Regions from separate parts of the Variovorax pasteuri genome, predicted to be linked through region 2. Evidence: riboswitches for the same ligand, from Rfam matches in the RefSeq annotation. Region 2 holds a riboswitch; the other holds the start of a gene.
The links. A riboswitch is a leader RNA that binds a small molecule or an ion and turns the genes downstream of it on or off. The one in region 2 is predicted to bind manganese.
Positions count from the first base shown of each region.

Region 1 (6,983 bases), on a different contig from region 2:
AGCAGGCGGTGAACACCGTGAACCTCTACAAGGCGCTCGGGGGCGGATGGGACGATGCGCCGGCGGGAGCGGTCGCGTCGAACACGCCGCGTTGATGCGGGCCGCCTGATCCGCTTGCGTGCGCATCCGCTGGCGGCGCACTGCCCGTGGCGGCCTGGCTGCGCGTGATCGAGCGCAGCAGGAAGTCGGCCAGATCGTCCACGCGCGACTCGGTGCGCCGCAGCGACTGCGCCAACTGCTCGCCGCCGAACTCGTCGGACTCCACCGCCGCCTCGAACACCTCGGTGATGCCGATGTAGCCCAGCGCCGCGCGCACGCTGCTCTCGGTGTGGTTGAGGTGCGCCACGCGTCCGCCCCCACCCTCGCCGTCGCCGTAGCCGTAGCCGTGGTCCCCGCGCGCGCCCAGCAGCACCGCGCGCTTGCCCGCATCCGCCAGCAGCGGCCAGTACGGCACCGCGCCGCGCGCACGGTCGAAGCCGAAGGTCCGGCCCACGCGCACGATGTTGTCGATCCAGGCCTTGAACTGCGCGGGCACGCTGAAGTTGTACATGGGCAGGCCGATGACCACGAGGTCTGCGGCGATGAGCTGGTCGACCAGGCGGTCGCTTTCCGCCAGCGCCTCGGACATCCAGGGTTCGCGTGCGGCCGGTGGCGTGAAAGCCGCGTGGATCCATCGGCCGTCGACGGGCGCGGGCGGGTGCTGGCCCACGTCGAGGTGGTCGATGCGGTCGCCGGGGCGTGCCTGGCGCCATCGCTCGACGAAGCGCGCAGAAAGGCGGCGCGTGTGCGAGCCGTGCGGGTCGGTGCCGGAGCGGCCCGCGCGGGCGCTGGCGTCGATGTGAAGAAGGTTCAGGGTCTGGGTCTTCATGGGTGAGCTGGGTTGATGTGCCTTGCGCTGCCACAATGGCGTTGCAGGCCCTGAATCTAGGCATGCAGGCCCGTCTCCACAAACGATCATTTCTCTGCCCATGGACGAGATTGGCTCATCTGTTCGCCCTCCCCGCCGGCTGCCGCCGCTGCTGTCCCTGCGCGCCTTCGAGGCCGCCGCTGCCCACCTGAGCTTTCAGCGCGCGGCGCTCGAGCTCTCGGTGACGCCGTCGGCCATCAGCCACCAGGTGCGCGCGCTCGAAGACACGCTGGGCCAGCCGTTGTTTCGCAGGCTCACGCGGCAGCTCGCGCTGACGCCCGCTGGCCGCCGGCTCTTCGACGATCTGCGCACGGGCTTCGACGTGCTGCAAGCCGGTGTCGACAAGCTGCGCCGACCCGCCGCATCGCAGGCCGTGACGCTGACGACCAACACCGCCTTCGCCGCGCGCTGGGTGCTGCCGCGCATGGAGGCGTTCCGCAAGTCATGCCCCCACGTCGAACTGCGCTTGCACACGAGCGACACGCTGGTCGACCTTGCACGCGGCGACGCCGACATCGCGGTGCGCTCCGGCAGCGGCAACTGGCCGGGGCTGGTGTCGCGCGAACTCATGCCCGAGCGCTATGCGCCGCTGTGCAGCCCGATGCTGGGGTTGAAGCGCGTGGCCGACCTGCCGAAGCACCAGCTCATTCATTGCGACTGGCAGCCGCAGGCCCTTGCGCCGGCCGTGTGGCCGCGCTGGTTTCGTGAAGCCGGCATCGCGCCACCGAGGGGGCGTGGGATCAAAGCCGCGGGCCTGTCGTTTTCCGACGAGACGCACGCCACGCTGGCGGCGCTCGCGGGGCATGGCGTGGCGCTGCTGAGCCTCACGCTGTCCGCGGAAGAACTGCGCAGCGGGGCGCTGGTGCAGCCCTTCGGGCCCGCGCTGGCTACCGGCAGCTACTTTCTTGCGGCGGCCCACGGGCGGCAGAACGAACCGGCGATTCGCGCGGTGTGGGACTGGGTCGCGGCGCAGGCCGTTGCCGGCTGACGATGCTGCACGCGCGCGCAAGCGCGTGCAGCCCGGCGAACCCGTTCAGCCTGGGCTCAAGCCATGCCGTTCAGGTGCTCGTAAAGAATGAAGAACCCGATCCCGATCAGCACCACGCCGCCCAGGATCTCGGCGCGCTTGCCGACCACCGCGCCCAGCACGCGCCCCACCATCACGCCGAGGGTCACCATCGTCATCGTCGCCAGCCCGATGGCCAGCGCGGTCCACGCGATGTTGACGTTGATGAAGGCCAGCCCGACACCCACCGCCATGGCGTCGATGCTCGTGGCGAAGCCGGTGATCGCGAGCGTCCAGAAGGAGTTGCGGCTCGGCTTGTCGTCGACGGCGTCGGGTGCGCCGAAGCCCGCCCAGATCATGCGCAGGCCCAGCACGCTGAGCAGCGTGACCGCGATCCAGTGGTCCCATTTCGCGACGTAGCTCGCGGCGGCAAGGCCCGCCGCCCAGCCGATGACCGGCGTGATCGCCTCGATGACGCCGAAGATGAGTCCCGTGCGCAGGGCTTCGCGCCAGGAAGGTTTGCGCAGTGCTGCGCCTTTGCCGACAGCGGCGGCGAAAGCATCCGTCGACATGGCGAATGCAAGGAGGATCGTGGAAGCAAGGTTCATTTTGGAAGTAGCAGGCAAGGCCGGTTCAAGACGCCGCGGCACACGAACCCGCCGGCCAAGGCCGCGTTCGTGCACCGCTGGTCTCGCCAACCTTTCGGCTGCTCACGCCACGGTCGCATGGTGCGAACCGAGTATGTTGACGTGAGCGCTTCCGAAGTCCGGAAGCCGGCTACTCCCCAAGGGAGCGGCGATTCTAGTGGGCCGGTTGCAACGCCCGTGTGACAGCGACTGCTTTGGCGGCAGGGTCTTGGCTTGATCGACCCCGCAAAAAAGCCTCCCGAAGGAGGCTCTTGAAGCGAAGGAACCGGACCGGTCAGTCCTTCTTTGTCAGCAGCGTCTTCACGACGTACCCGTCGCGGTACACGCCTTCGATGGTTCCGCCTTCCACGGGGTCGGTGGCATGCGCTGCCACGAACTTTTCCTCGCCCACGCGGTAGACCACGATGGTGCATGACGAGCGCTTGCTGAGGGTGCGGGCTACACCTGTGGCCTGGCGAAGGGTGGGGTACGTCTCCATGGGGCTCCTTGTCTGTTTTATGCCTTGAATAGTAGCCTTCAGGCAATCGAAACTCTTACAGAATTTGTTTCAAGTTGGCCACGACGCCAAACTGGAAGCCCTCATTTTTGTGCCTTGTGGTCGGCATGGGCGGAATGGATGGGCGCGTTGCCCTGGCGCGACTTGACAGACAGCTTCGCGCAAAGGCGCCATCCTCCCTTCACCGTGTCAGAGCGGATTCGGCCGCTGTCCGCTAGCTCCATCCTCCACTTGCCAGCCCAGGGCCCTCAACGCATCACGAAGACGATCGGCCTGCACCCAGTCTTTGTCGGCACGCGCGACCTGGCGCTGGGCAAGCAAGGTGGCAACCTCTGCGGGAATACGGTGCGGGTGCGGCGTCCACTGCCCCACGCGCAACCCGAGCACGGTATCGAAATGGTCGACCGTGGCGCGTCGGACCTCCGGCGGCAAATTGCCCCTGACCAGCTCCCACAGGACGGCCAACGCGCGCGGCAGGTTCAAGTCCTGGTTGACCTCAGTGTCGAAGCGAGCGACGAAGTCATGGTCGGCAACGCCGCCGGGTGGCCAGCTTGCATAGCTTCTGCGCAGCCGGTCCAGTGCCGACTGCGCCGCGTTCATCGCCTCTTCTGTGAAACGCAAGGTGCTTCGGTAGTGCGCGGTCAGGCACAGGTAGCGATAGGCCATCGGGTCGATGCCCTGGTCGATCAATGTCTGAAGGCGCAGGAAGCCGCCGTCCGCCTTGGCCATCTTCTTGTCGTCCAGCGTGAGAAAGTGCCCGTGCATCCAGAAATTGGCAACCCGGGTGCCATGGCAGGCCTGCGTCTGCGCAATCTCATTGCTGTGGTGCACCGCGACGTGGTCTTCGCCACCGCAATGAATGTCGAACCACGGCCCCAGCAGCGCGGCCGACATGGCGGAGCATTCGATGTGCCAGCCGGGAAAGCCGCGCCCCCAGGGGCTGTCCCATTCCATTTGCCGATGGGCGCCCGCCGGACTGAACTTCCAGAGCGCGAAGTCCGAGATGCTGCGCTTCTCACCCATCGCAACGCGTGTTCCGGCCCGCAGGCCTTCGCGGTCCAGCCGGGCCAGGTGGCCATAGTCGTCCTGTCGCGTGGTGTCGAAGTAGAGCCCGTCGGCGGTCTGGTAGGTGTAGCCCTTGCGCTCCAGCTCGCCGATGAACGCCACCTGCTCGGGAATGTAGTCCGTGGCACGCGGCCAGGCCGTGGGCTCCAGCAGATTCAGCGCCCGCCAATCGGCCTGGAAGGCAGCGGTGTAGCGCTGCGCGATGGCCCATGCGGACTCTCCGGCGCGCCGGCTTCCCTTCTCCATCTTGTCTTCGCCCTCGTCGGCGTCGGACACGAGGTGGCCGACGTCGGTGATGTTCACCACATGCCGCACGGCGTACCCGTTCAGCTCGAGCACACGGCGCAACACGTCCTCGAACACGTAGGTTCGCAGGTTGCCGATGTGCGCGTGGTCGTACACCGTCGGTCCGCAGCAATACAGTCCCACGTGGCTGGGCTGCAAGGGGGCGAATGGACGCACGGCGCGCGACCAGGTGTCGTACAGGGCTAGGGACATGCAGGCTTTCGTGATGCCGGAAGAAACGCAGACAACAAAAAGGCCACCGGTCTTGCAACGGGTGGCCATCGAGGATGCGGACGTGAACAGATTCGCTAGCCGCAAGCACTCCATGGCACGCTGAGACAGCATGCGCGCACGAGGCGAGAGGACAAGGATGCGGGGGTGAACATGAAGGCGATGCTAGCGCTCGATGGTGGGCTGGTCAAACGCTGCGCTCCCATATTCCATTGAAATCGCAAGGCCCTGGAAGCGAGCGTGCAGCGCATCGATGGCATGGCGCAGCGCCGCCTCCCGAGGAACGACGTCCCGAAGAATGCTTGCGTCGAGCGTGAAGCACAGCCGCGTTCCGTCTCGGCGCTCGGTTGGCCGAAGCGCAGACGAATCGACCAACTCGCCGCGCTCGAAACGCAGCGACGTGGACATGCCTGCGTCGTCGATCTCCGCGGTCAATTCACTGCACACCGCATTGAGAACGGCAAGCCCGATCCGGCAGAACTCGGAGCCCACCTCGAGGTGACGCTTGCGCGAATGGCAGGCCGCATGCACCCTGAGAAAGACCTCGGCGACAGTCCACTGCGGATGTTCCGAGTCGGGCTCCAGCGGCATCCCGCTGTCGTACCGGACCTCGAAGCGCGGTCCCTCCACGCGCAGCAGGACGGCGGTACAGCGGCCGTCCATTGCATCGTCGATGGCATGGCACAACGACTGCATCGTCAGCGTTGCGGCGATGTCAGGATCCTCCGCGTCGAAGTACATGTGCGTGCGCCGGCGCACCGCTTCGGCACTGGTCAGGATTTCAATCTCGCGGGGCGAAAAGTCTTCACTCATGGGTCTCATCTCTTTCCTCGCAATCGGCCACGCTTCCAGCGTCGACCACATACGCCTCCTCCAGATCGCGACGCACCATCAACCGCAATACCGACCCGGAGACGTGGTCGCAACGCAGAAACTGAGAGACTTCCGCCTGATACGCGAAACCATGCTCTTTTTTCGGCGACGTTCGCGCGCGCAGTCGCCGCTGTTCAGCGATCGCATCGAATGCGCTCTGGCTGACGTGCACAAGGTTGGCAAGACGGTACTGAAGCCTGCCCAGCGTCCAGAACGGACGACGATGAATCGGCACAACCCAATCGCCGATGACGATCGGCTGGCCGAAAAAGAAATTCCAGATGCTCAGAAGCGCCTCATCGAGCGTCGCGTACTCGGCGTGGAAATCATCCGGTCCGGGTCCGGGCACACAGTCCCATCGGACCACGGTCCAGCGAGTTGCCAGGCGATTCATTTCAAGCGTGTCACCCTCCTCTTTCCAGACCCTCAGCCGCTCGTTCGGAATGAGCACGGAAACCTCCATGCCTCGCTCGGTCAAGGATTTTCTTGCGGCTAGAAACTCGCGCTCGTCTTCCTGCGTCATGGCTTGCGTGCGCCTCCTGTTGCATCCGCCTTGGCGGGCTTTTCTTCGACTGAAGCGATCGCATCCAGCGGCGCCAGCCCCTTCACCCACTCGAACACCGCCGCCACGGCGGGCTCCGAACGCCGCGCCTGCGGACACACGAGGAAGAACGGCAGCCCCGGCAACTGCGGCCCGAACGGCTGCACGAGGTTGCCCGCGCGCAGTTCATCGGCGATCAGCGCAAGGCTCATCAGCGCCACGCCCTGCCCCTGCAGCGCGGCCGACACGGTGTGCGTCTCGTCGGAGAACACGGGCCCCGCCGACACGTCGAGGCCCGGCACCTGCGCCTCGTGTTGCCACTCGCGCCAGGTGCCGGGCTGGCTCCTGCTGCGGGGCAGCGAGAAGTGCAACAGCGCATGCCGCGTCAGGTCGCCGCGCCGGCGCAGCTTCAGCGCGGGGCTGCAGGCCGGCGCAAAGACGTTGTCGAACAGCTTCTCCGCGACCATGCCCGGCCATTGCCCCTTGCCATAGCGGATGGCGATGTCGGCGGTGACGCCGTCGAGCGCGACCGCCTCGTGCGACGCATGAATGCGCAGGTCCAGCCGTGGATGCTTCTCGCGCAGGCTGCTCACGCGCGGCAACAGCCAGCGCGCAGCCACGGCGGGTGTGGCCGACAGCGTGATCGCCTGGCGACGGGGCGGCGCGCGCAGCCGCGCCACCGCATTCGCCATGGCATCGAACGATTCGCCCAGCACCGCCTGCAGCTCGCGGCCCTGCGGCGTGAGCACCAGTTGCCTCGGCTGGCGGATGAAGAGCGCCACGCCGAGCGATTCTTCGAGCTGCCGCACCTGGTGGCTGATGGCCGTGGGTGTCACCGAAAGCTCGCTCGCGGCGAGCTTGGCGCTGCAGTGCCGCGCAGCGGCCTCGAAAGCGCGCAGCGACGCCAGCGGCGGGAGTTGACGCGGGTTGTT
Region 1 is NZ_JBPJZS010000008.1:239,304-246,286, forward strand. Features, by position in the region: gene ACSFBM_RS26055 (efflux transporter outer membrane subunit) at 1-95, shown strand, start outside; gene ACSFBM_RS26060 (FMN-dependent NADH-azoreductase) at 26-868, opposite strand; gene ACSFBM_RS26065 (LysR substrate-binding domain-containing protein) at 969-1,895, shown strand; gene mntP (manganese efflux pump MntP) at 1,952-2,521, opposite strand; yybP-ykoY riboswitch at 2,536-2,706, opposite strand; gene ACSFBM_RS26075 (hypothetical protein) at 2,835-3,038, opposite strand; gene cysS (cysteine--tRNA ligase) at 3,246-4,619, opposite strand; gene ACSFBM_RS26085 (ATP-binding protein) at 4,803-5,450, opposite strand; gene ACSFBM_RS26090 (hypothetical protein) at 5,443-6,033, opposite strand; gene ACSFBM_RS26095 (LysR substrate-binding domain-containing protein) at 6,030-6,983, opposite strand, start outside.
Region 1: another riboswitch for manganese. It lies ahead of mntP (manganese efflux pump MntP); the one in region 2 lies ahead of ACSFBM_RS24135 (TMEM165/GDT1 family protein).

Region 2 (6,983 bases):
CGATGCCGAGCGCGTCGAGCAGCGCGGCCTGGGCGTCGACCCAGTCCTCGACCGTGACCACCGGGAAGTCGGCGCCGTAGACGCGGCCGGTGGCGGGGTTGACGTGCATCGGGCCGGTCGAGCCGAAGCAGGAGCCGAGGTTGTTCACGCCGATCACGAAGAAGCGGTCGGTGTCGACCGGCTTGCCCGGGCCCACCATGTTGTCCCACCAGCCCTCGGAGCGGGCCTGGCCCTGGTAGACGCCGGCGACGTGGTGCGAAGCGTTGAGCGCATGGCACACCAGCACCGCATTGCTGCGCTCGGCGTTCAGGGTGCCGTAGGTTTCGTAGGCGAGCGTGTAGTCGCTGATCGACGCGCCGCTGCGCAAGGCCAGCGGCCCGGCGAACTGCATCGACTGCGAGGTGACGACCAAAGGAGGTGACGACGACATGAATGAAAAAACCCGGCCTCGCCAAAAACGAGCCGGGTCTGCCGCGCCTGTCTTTAGCTGAATTTATAAAGCGCCCGCAAGCTGTAGCAAATCGGCGCAGGGCAAGTATATCCCTCAGGCTTCGCGCACTTCGTGTCGCTTCTCCACCCCCTTTCCGGGGGCAACACCGGCGGCCCGGCGAAGCCGGTTCCGCGGTGTTCCTGGAAGGAACCCGTCCTTCTTACCAGCCGACGATCATGACGATGCCGAGCACCAGGAAGATCGCGGCGGAGATGCCGTGCACGAGCTTGATCGGCACGCGTCGCACGATCTTGTCGCCCAGCCACACCACCGGCGCGTTGGCCAGCATCATGCCCAGCGTGGTGCCGGCGACCACCCAGAAGTAGTCGTGCGTGAAGCGCGCGGCGAGCATGACGGTGGCGATCTGGGTCTTGTCGCCCATCTCGGCCAGGAAGAAGGCGATCACGGTGGTGCCGAAGACGCCGAACTTCGAAACGCCCGGGGCGTCGTCGTCGTCGAGCTTGTCGGGAATCAGCATCCAGACCGCCATGGCGATGAACGAGCCGCCAAGGATCCAGCGCAACACCTCGGGCCCGAGCCAGCGCGTGATGTAGTTGCCGACGGCACCCGCCAGCGCGTGATTGACGATGGTGGCGACGAAGATGCCGAGCACGATCGGCCAGGGTTTCCTGAAACGGGCCGCAAGCAAAAGGGCCAGGAGTTGGGTCTTGTCGCCCATTTCCGCGAGCGCAACAACGCCGGTTGCAACGAGAAAAGCTTCCATGATGAACGTGGGGTTCCTTGGGCCGAAGGACGCAATTGACCATGCAACACCTTCGGCCATATTTCCCGAAGTTGCATGGTCAAAGGTCTCGCCAGGTGTGGGCTCACTGCACGCGCCATGTCCCGTGTGGGGCAGGACAAGTCTGTTGACGCGGGCCCTTCTCGCAAATCGGAAGGCGGCTACTCCCCAATGACGGGGCGGATTCTAACCACCGGTCGCGCCGGAATACCACCCCCAACAGTAAGCGTGCACTGGCTTTCCGATGGTTTTGACAGGGGCTACCTCAAGACGCAAATTCCCGCTTGCTTTTTAAATATTTCACCCATAATGCACGAGCCTCCCTCTTCATTTTGGCCGGGAGACAGCTCGGTGATCGGTCAGTTTCGCGCGACTCGACGGCTCTCGTTTGAGTGATGCTTTCGGGACTCCATCGCTTTTCTTGATGTGTTTATAGGAGTCCCTCGATGGGCAACAAACTGTACGTCGGCAACCTGCCTTACTCGGTGCGCGACCAGGATCTCGAACAGGCTTTCGGCCAGTTCGGCGCAGTGACCAGCGCCAAGGTCATGATGGAACGCGACACCGGCCGCTCGAAGGGCTTCGGCTTCGTCGAGATGGGCAGTGACGCGGAAGCGCAAGCAGCCATCACCGGCATGAACGGCCAGCCCCTGGGCGGCCGCAGCGTCGTCGTCAACGAAGCACGTCCGATGGAAGCACGTCCCCCGCGCAGCGGTGGTGGCGGCGGCTACGGCGGCGGTGGTGGTGGTTATGGCGGCGGTGGTGGCGGTGGCTACGGCGGCGGCGGTGGTGGCTACGGTGGCGGTGGCGGCGATCGCAGCGGCGGCGGTGGTGGTCGCTCCGGCGGTGGCGGCTACGGCGGCGGTGGCGGTGGCCGCAGTGGCGGTGGCGGTGGCGGTGGAGACGGTGGTTTCCGCAGCCCCTACGGTGCCGGCCCGCGTGGCGGCGGCGGTGGTGGCCGCAGCGGCGGTGGTGGCGGCGGCTACGGCGGTGGTGGCGGCAACAGCTACTGAGCCCTGCACCTCGGCACACAGAAAGACAAAAGGCTCCCTCCGGAGCCTTTTTTCATGGTCGGCGCGCGCAAGACGCGCGCCGGCGTGATCGCGCTCAGGCTTCCCCGCTGCGCTTCTTGCGCCCCCGCCCCTGCACGGCCCGGTCAAGCAGGGCATTGGGCAGCATGCGCATGACCTTCGCGATCACGCCCATCTGCCATGGAATCACGCGGTAGCTGGTGCCCGACTCGATGGCGCGCAGCGCCTGGGCGGCGAAGTCTTCCGCCTTCATGAGAAACGGCATGCCGTAGCGGTTGCCCTGCGTGAGCGGCGTGTCGATGTAGCCCGGGCACAGGGTGACCACCTTGACGCCGCTGTTGTGCAGCTCGCCGCGAAGGCTTTCGCAGTACGCCACCACGCCGGCCTTGCTGGCGCAGTAGGCACCGTGCCCCGGAAGCCCCCGAATGGACGCCACGCTGCCGATGCCCACCAGCCGACCGCTGCCGCGCCGCACCATGGCCCGCACGAACGGATGGAAGGTGGCGGCCAGGCCGACGTTGTTGGTGGCAAAGGTCTGCGCCAGCACGTCCAGGTCGGCGCGCTCCGCCGTGTCGATGCCCACGCTGATGCCGGCATTGGCGATCACCACGTCGGGCAACCCCTGGCGCGCGATGCAGGCGTTGCCTGCAGCCACGATGCTGTCGCTCTGCGCCACGTCAGCACTATAAATTTGATAGCGATCCGTGCTTAATTGACGCGCGTTCGCCCACGATTCGATCTCTGCCGTGCGGCGCGCGACGAGCGCCAGCCGGTAGCCCGCGTCGCAGAAGCTCGCGGCCAGGGCCTGGCCGATGCCGCTCGATGCGCCGGTGATGAAGACTAGCGGGGACGTGGTCATGCGGGGGTTTGTTCTTCTTCAGCGCTTCTTGGCGGGGGCAGGGGCGGCAGCCGCCGCCGACGGAATCAGCACCCCGCGCACCCGGCCGTTCAGGTTGGCCACGCCGCTCAGGTTGTCGTAGTCGAGCGTGTCGCCCACGAACTTGTCGGTGCCGCGGATGAGCGTGACCGGCTTGTTCGAGGTGACGCGCTCGGTGTCGACGTAGGCATGCAGGAAGTCGCCGCGAAACTCGAGCTGCGGCGTGGCCTTGCCGCCCGGGCCCACCGTCGGCTCTCGGATGACGATTGCATTGCCGAACAGCTGGATCTCGCTGCCGTCGGAATTCGACAGGCCCCGGTCGGCCGTTGCGCGGGTCACGAGCCCTTCGGGCGACACGGAGCGCATGCGCACCTTGTCGACTTCCATGGTGTCGGTGTCGGGGAAGTGCCGGCCCTCGGTGCCGTGCAGCTCGCTGCGCAGGTCGCCGTTGGGCAGGAAGTTCTTGATGACGAAATCGCGCATGAAGTAGTCGGGCTCGTGCGTGGGCGCCGCCTTGGCCACGGGCTCCAGCAGCTTGGGCGCGTTGCGCACCAGCCAGTAGGTGCCCAGCGCGACGGCCGCCGTCAGGATGATCGGCAGGTAGATCGTGGCGCGGTCGAGGACGTCGCGCGCCAGGCCCCACACGCGTTTCACATTGCTCATGGCTTCGGTTCCCGGTTCGGGCCCAGCGCCGCGTCGAGCAGCGCGCGGTATTGGCCGCAGGCGGTGAGCAGCAGGTCGCAGAACTCGCGCGCCGCGCCTTCGCCGCCGCGCGCCTGGGTCACATAGTTTGCAATGCCGCGCACCTCGGCATGCGCATTGGCCGGCGCCGCCGCGAAGCCCACGCGCGTGAGCACGGGCAGGTCGGGCCAGTCGTCGCCGATGGCCGCGGCCTGCGCCCAGCCGAAGCCCAGCTGGTCGAGCATGGCCTGTGCGGCGGGCAGCTTGTCTTCGGTGCCGTAGCGCACGTGCTCGATGCCGAGCGCCTCGAGCCGCACGCGCAGCGGCTTGGAGTCGCGCCCGGTGATCACGGCCGGCACGATGCCGGCCTTGCGCAAGAGCTTCAGGCCGTAGCCGTCGAGGATGCTGAAGCGCTTGAGCGTCTCGCCGTGCTCGGTGAAGTACACCCCGCCGTCGGTCAGCACGCCGTCGATGTCGAAGAAGACGATGCGCACGTCCTGCGCGGCGAGCAAGGTCTCGGCCTGGAACTCGAGCGGCATCAGATGACCTTCGCTCGCATCAGGTCGTTGGTGTTGATCGCGCCCACGATCACCCCCGCGCCGTCGATCACAAACAGGCGGGTGATGCCGCATTGCTCCATCAGCTCGGCGGCCTCCACCGCCAGCGCGTCCACGCGGATGGTGCGCGGGTTGCGGTGCATCACCTCGGCCGCCTTGGGGCTGCGCAGGTCGGCGCCGGCTTCGATCAGGCGGCGCAGGTCGCCGTCGGTGAAGATGCCCGCGGCGCGGCCATCGGGCTCGACCACCGCAGCGGCGCCGAAGCCCTTGATGCTCATCGCGCGCATCAGCTCGCTGATGCTGGCCGACGGCGGCACGCGCGGCACCTCGTCGCCCGAGCGCATGACGTCGCTCACGTGCGTGAGCAGCTTGCGCCCGAGCGCGCCGCCCGGGTGCGAGCGCGCGAAGTCTTCGGAGCCGAAGCCGCGCGCGTCGAGCAGCGCCACGGCCAGCGCGTCGCCCATCGCCATCTGCGCGGTGGTGCTCGCGGTGGGGGCGAGGTTGAGCGGGCAGGCTTCCTTGGCCACGCCCGCGTCGATCACGATGTCGGCGTGGCGCGCCAGGGTCGATTCGGGGCGCCCGGTCATGGCGATCAGGGGCACGCCCTGGCGCTTGACGACCGGCAGAATGACGGTGAGCTCGTCGACCTCGCCGCTGTTGGAGATGGCCAGCACCAGGTCGACCGTCTTGATCATGCCGAGGTCGCCGTGGCTGGCCTCGGCAGGGTGCACGAACATCGCGGGCGTGCCGGTGGAGGCGAGGGTGGCGGCGATCTTGCGCCCGACATGGCCGCTCTTGCCCATGCCCATCACGACCACGCGGCCGCGCACGTCGAGGATCTTGCGCACGGCCTCCACGAAACTCGGGCCGACGCGGCCCTTCAGGCCGAGAACGGCTTCGGCTTCGATGTCGAAAGTCAGGCGTGCCCGGGCGAGGATCGCTTCGGGGTCGACCACGGGGGCCGGGGCGGGGCGGGAACTCATCGCCGGATTTTACGGGCGGGCGGCCTTGCCCCCACGCTCGGCACGGCGTGCCCTCCCGCACGCCTGCGCACGAGTCTTGCTCTAGCATCGGCGCCTATGTCTTCGTTCGATCTCACGCTGTTGTATCTGTTGGCCGCGGTGATCGGCGTCGTTGCATGCCGGTCGCTGAAGCTGCCGCCGATGCTCGGCTACCTGTCGGCCGGCGTGCTGATCGGACCGCACGCCTTCGCGCTCGCGCAGAACACCGAAGGCATCCAGCACCTGGGCGAGTTCGGCGTGGTGTTCCTCATGTTCGTGATCGGGCTGGAGTTCAGCCTGCCCAAGCTGCGCGCAATGCGCAAGCACGTGTTCGGGCTCGGCCTGCTGCAGGTGCTGCTGACGATGACCATCGCCACCGTCGGCGCGCTGGTGATCGCCACGCAGCTGCCGCCCGCCTGGCGGCTGGGCTGGCAGACCGCGCTGGCGCTGTCGGGCGCGCTCACCATGAGCAGCACGGCCATCGTGGTCAAGCTGATGGCCGAACGCCTCGAGCTCGAGAGCGAACACGGCAAGCGCGTGATGGGCGTGCTGCTGTTCCAGGACCTGGCCGTGGTGCCGCTGCTGGTGCTGATTCCGGCGCTGGGCGCGCCGCCCGAGGCGCTGGCCAAGGCGCTGGGCTTCGCGCTGCTGAAGGCGAGCTTTCTCATCGGCTTGCTGCTCTACGGCGGGCCGCGCGTGATGCGCTGGTGGCTCACGCTGGTGGCGCGGCGGCGCAGCGAGGAGCTCTTCATCCTGAACGTGCTGCTGGTCACGCTGGGCCTGGCCTGGCTCACCGAACTGGCCGGCCTGAGCCTGGCGCTGGGCGCGTTCATCGCAGGCATGCTGGTGTCGGAGACCGAATACAAGCACCAGGTCGAGACCGACATCCGCCCGTTCCACGACGTGCTGCTGGGGCTGTTCTTCATCACCGTGGGCATGTCGCTCGACTGGCACATCGTGGTCGAGCGCTGGTTGCTGGTGGGCGTGCTGCTGCTGGTGCCGCTGGCGTTCAAGCTGGGGCTGGTGACGGTGCTGGCCAAGGTGCTGGGCGCCACCTCGGGCGTGTCGCTGCGCACCGGCCTCTACCTGGCGCAGGCCGGCGAGTTCGGCTTCGTGCTGCTGACGCTGGCGCAGGAGCGCAGCCTGTTGCCGCCGTGGCTGGCCAACCCGGTGCTGGCGTCGATGGTGCTGTCGATGCTGGCCACGCCCTTCATCATCATGTACAGCAATGCCATCGTGCGAAAGCTCGTGGCGAGCGACTGGATGCAGCAGTCGCTGCAGATGACGAGCATCGCGCGCAAGACCATCAACACCGCCAAGCACGTGATCATCTGCGGCTACGGGCGTTGCGGGCAGAACCTGGCGCGCATCCTGGAGCGCGAAGGCATTCCCTACATGGCGCTCGACCTCGACCCCGACCGCGTGCGCCAGGCCGCCGCCGCCGGCGACTCGGTGGTGTTCGGCGACGCGGCGCGGCTGCAGGCGCTGATGGCCGCGGGCCTGGCGCGCGCGAGCGCCGTGGTCGTCACCTACCTCGACGTGCCGGGCGCCATGAAGGTGCTGGCCAACACGCGCGCCCATGCCGCCCACGTGCCGGTGATCGT
Region 2 is NZ_JBPJZS010000007.1:202,649-209,631, reverse strand. Features, by position in the region: gene metX (homoserine O-succinyltransferase MetX) at 1-430, opposite strand, end outside; gene ACSFBM_RS24135 (TMEM165/GDT1 family protein) at 651-1,214, opposite strand; yybP-ykoY riboswitch at 1,226-1,414, opposite strand; gene ACSFBM_RS24130 (RNA recognition motif domain-containing protein) at 1,679-2,245, shown strand; gene ACSFBM_RS24125 (SDR family oxidoreductase) at 2,340-3,122, opposite strand; gene lptC (LPS export ABC transporter periplasmic protein LptC) at 3,141-3,803, opposite strand; gene ACSFBM_RS24115 (KdsC family phosphatase) at 3,800-4,360, opposite strand; gene ACSFBM_RS24110 (KpsF/GutQ family sugar-phosphate isomerase) at 4,360-5,361, opposite strand; gene ACSFBM_RS24105 (monovalent cation:proton antiporter family protein) at 5,458-6,983, shown strand, end outside.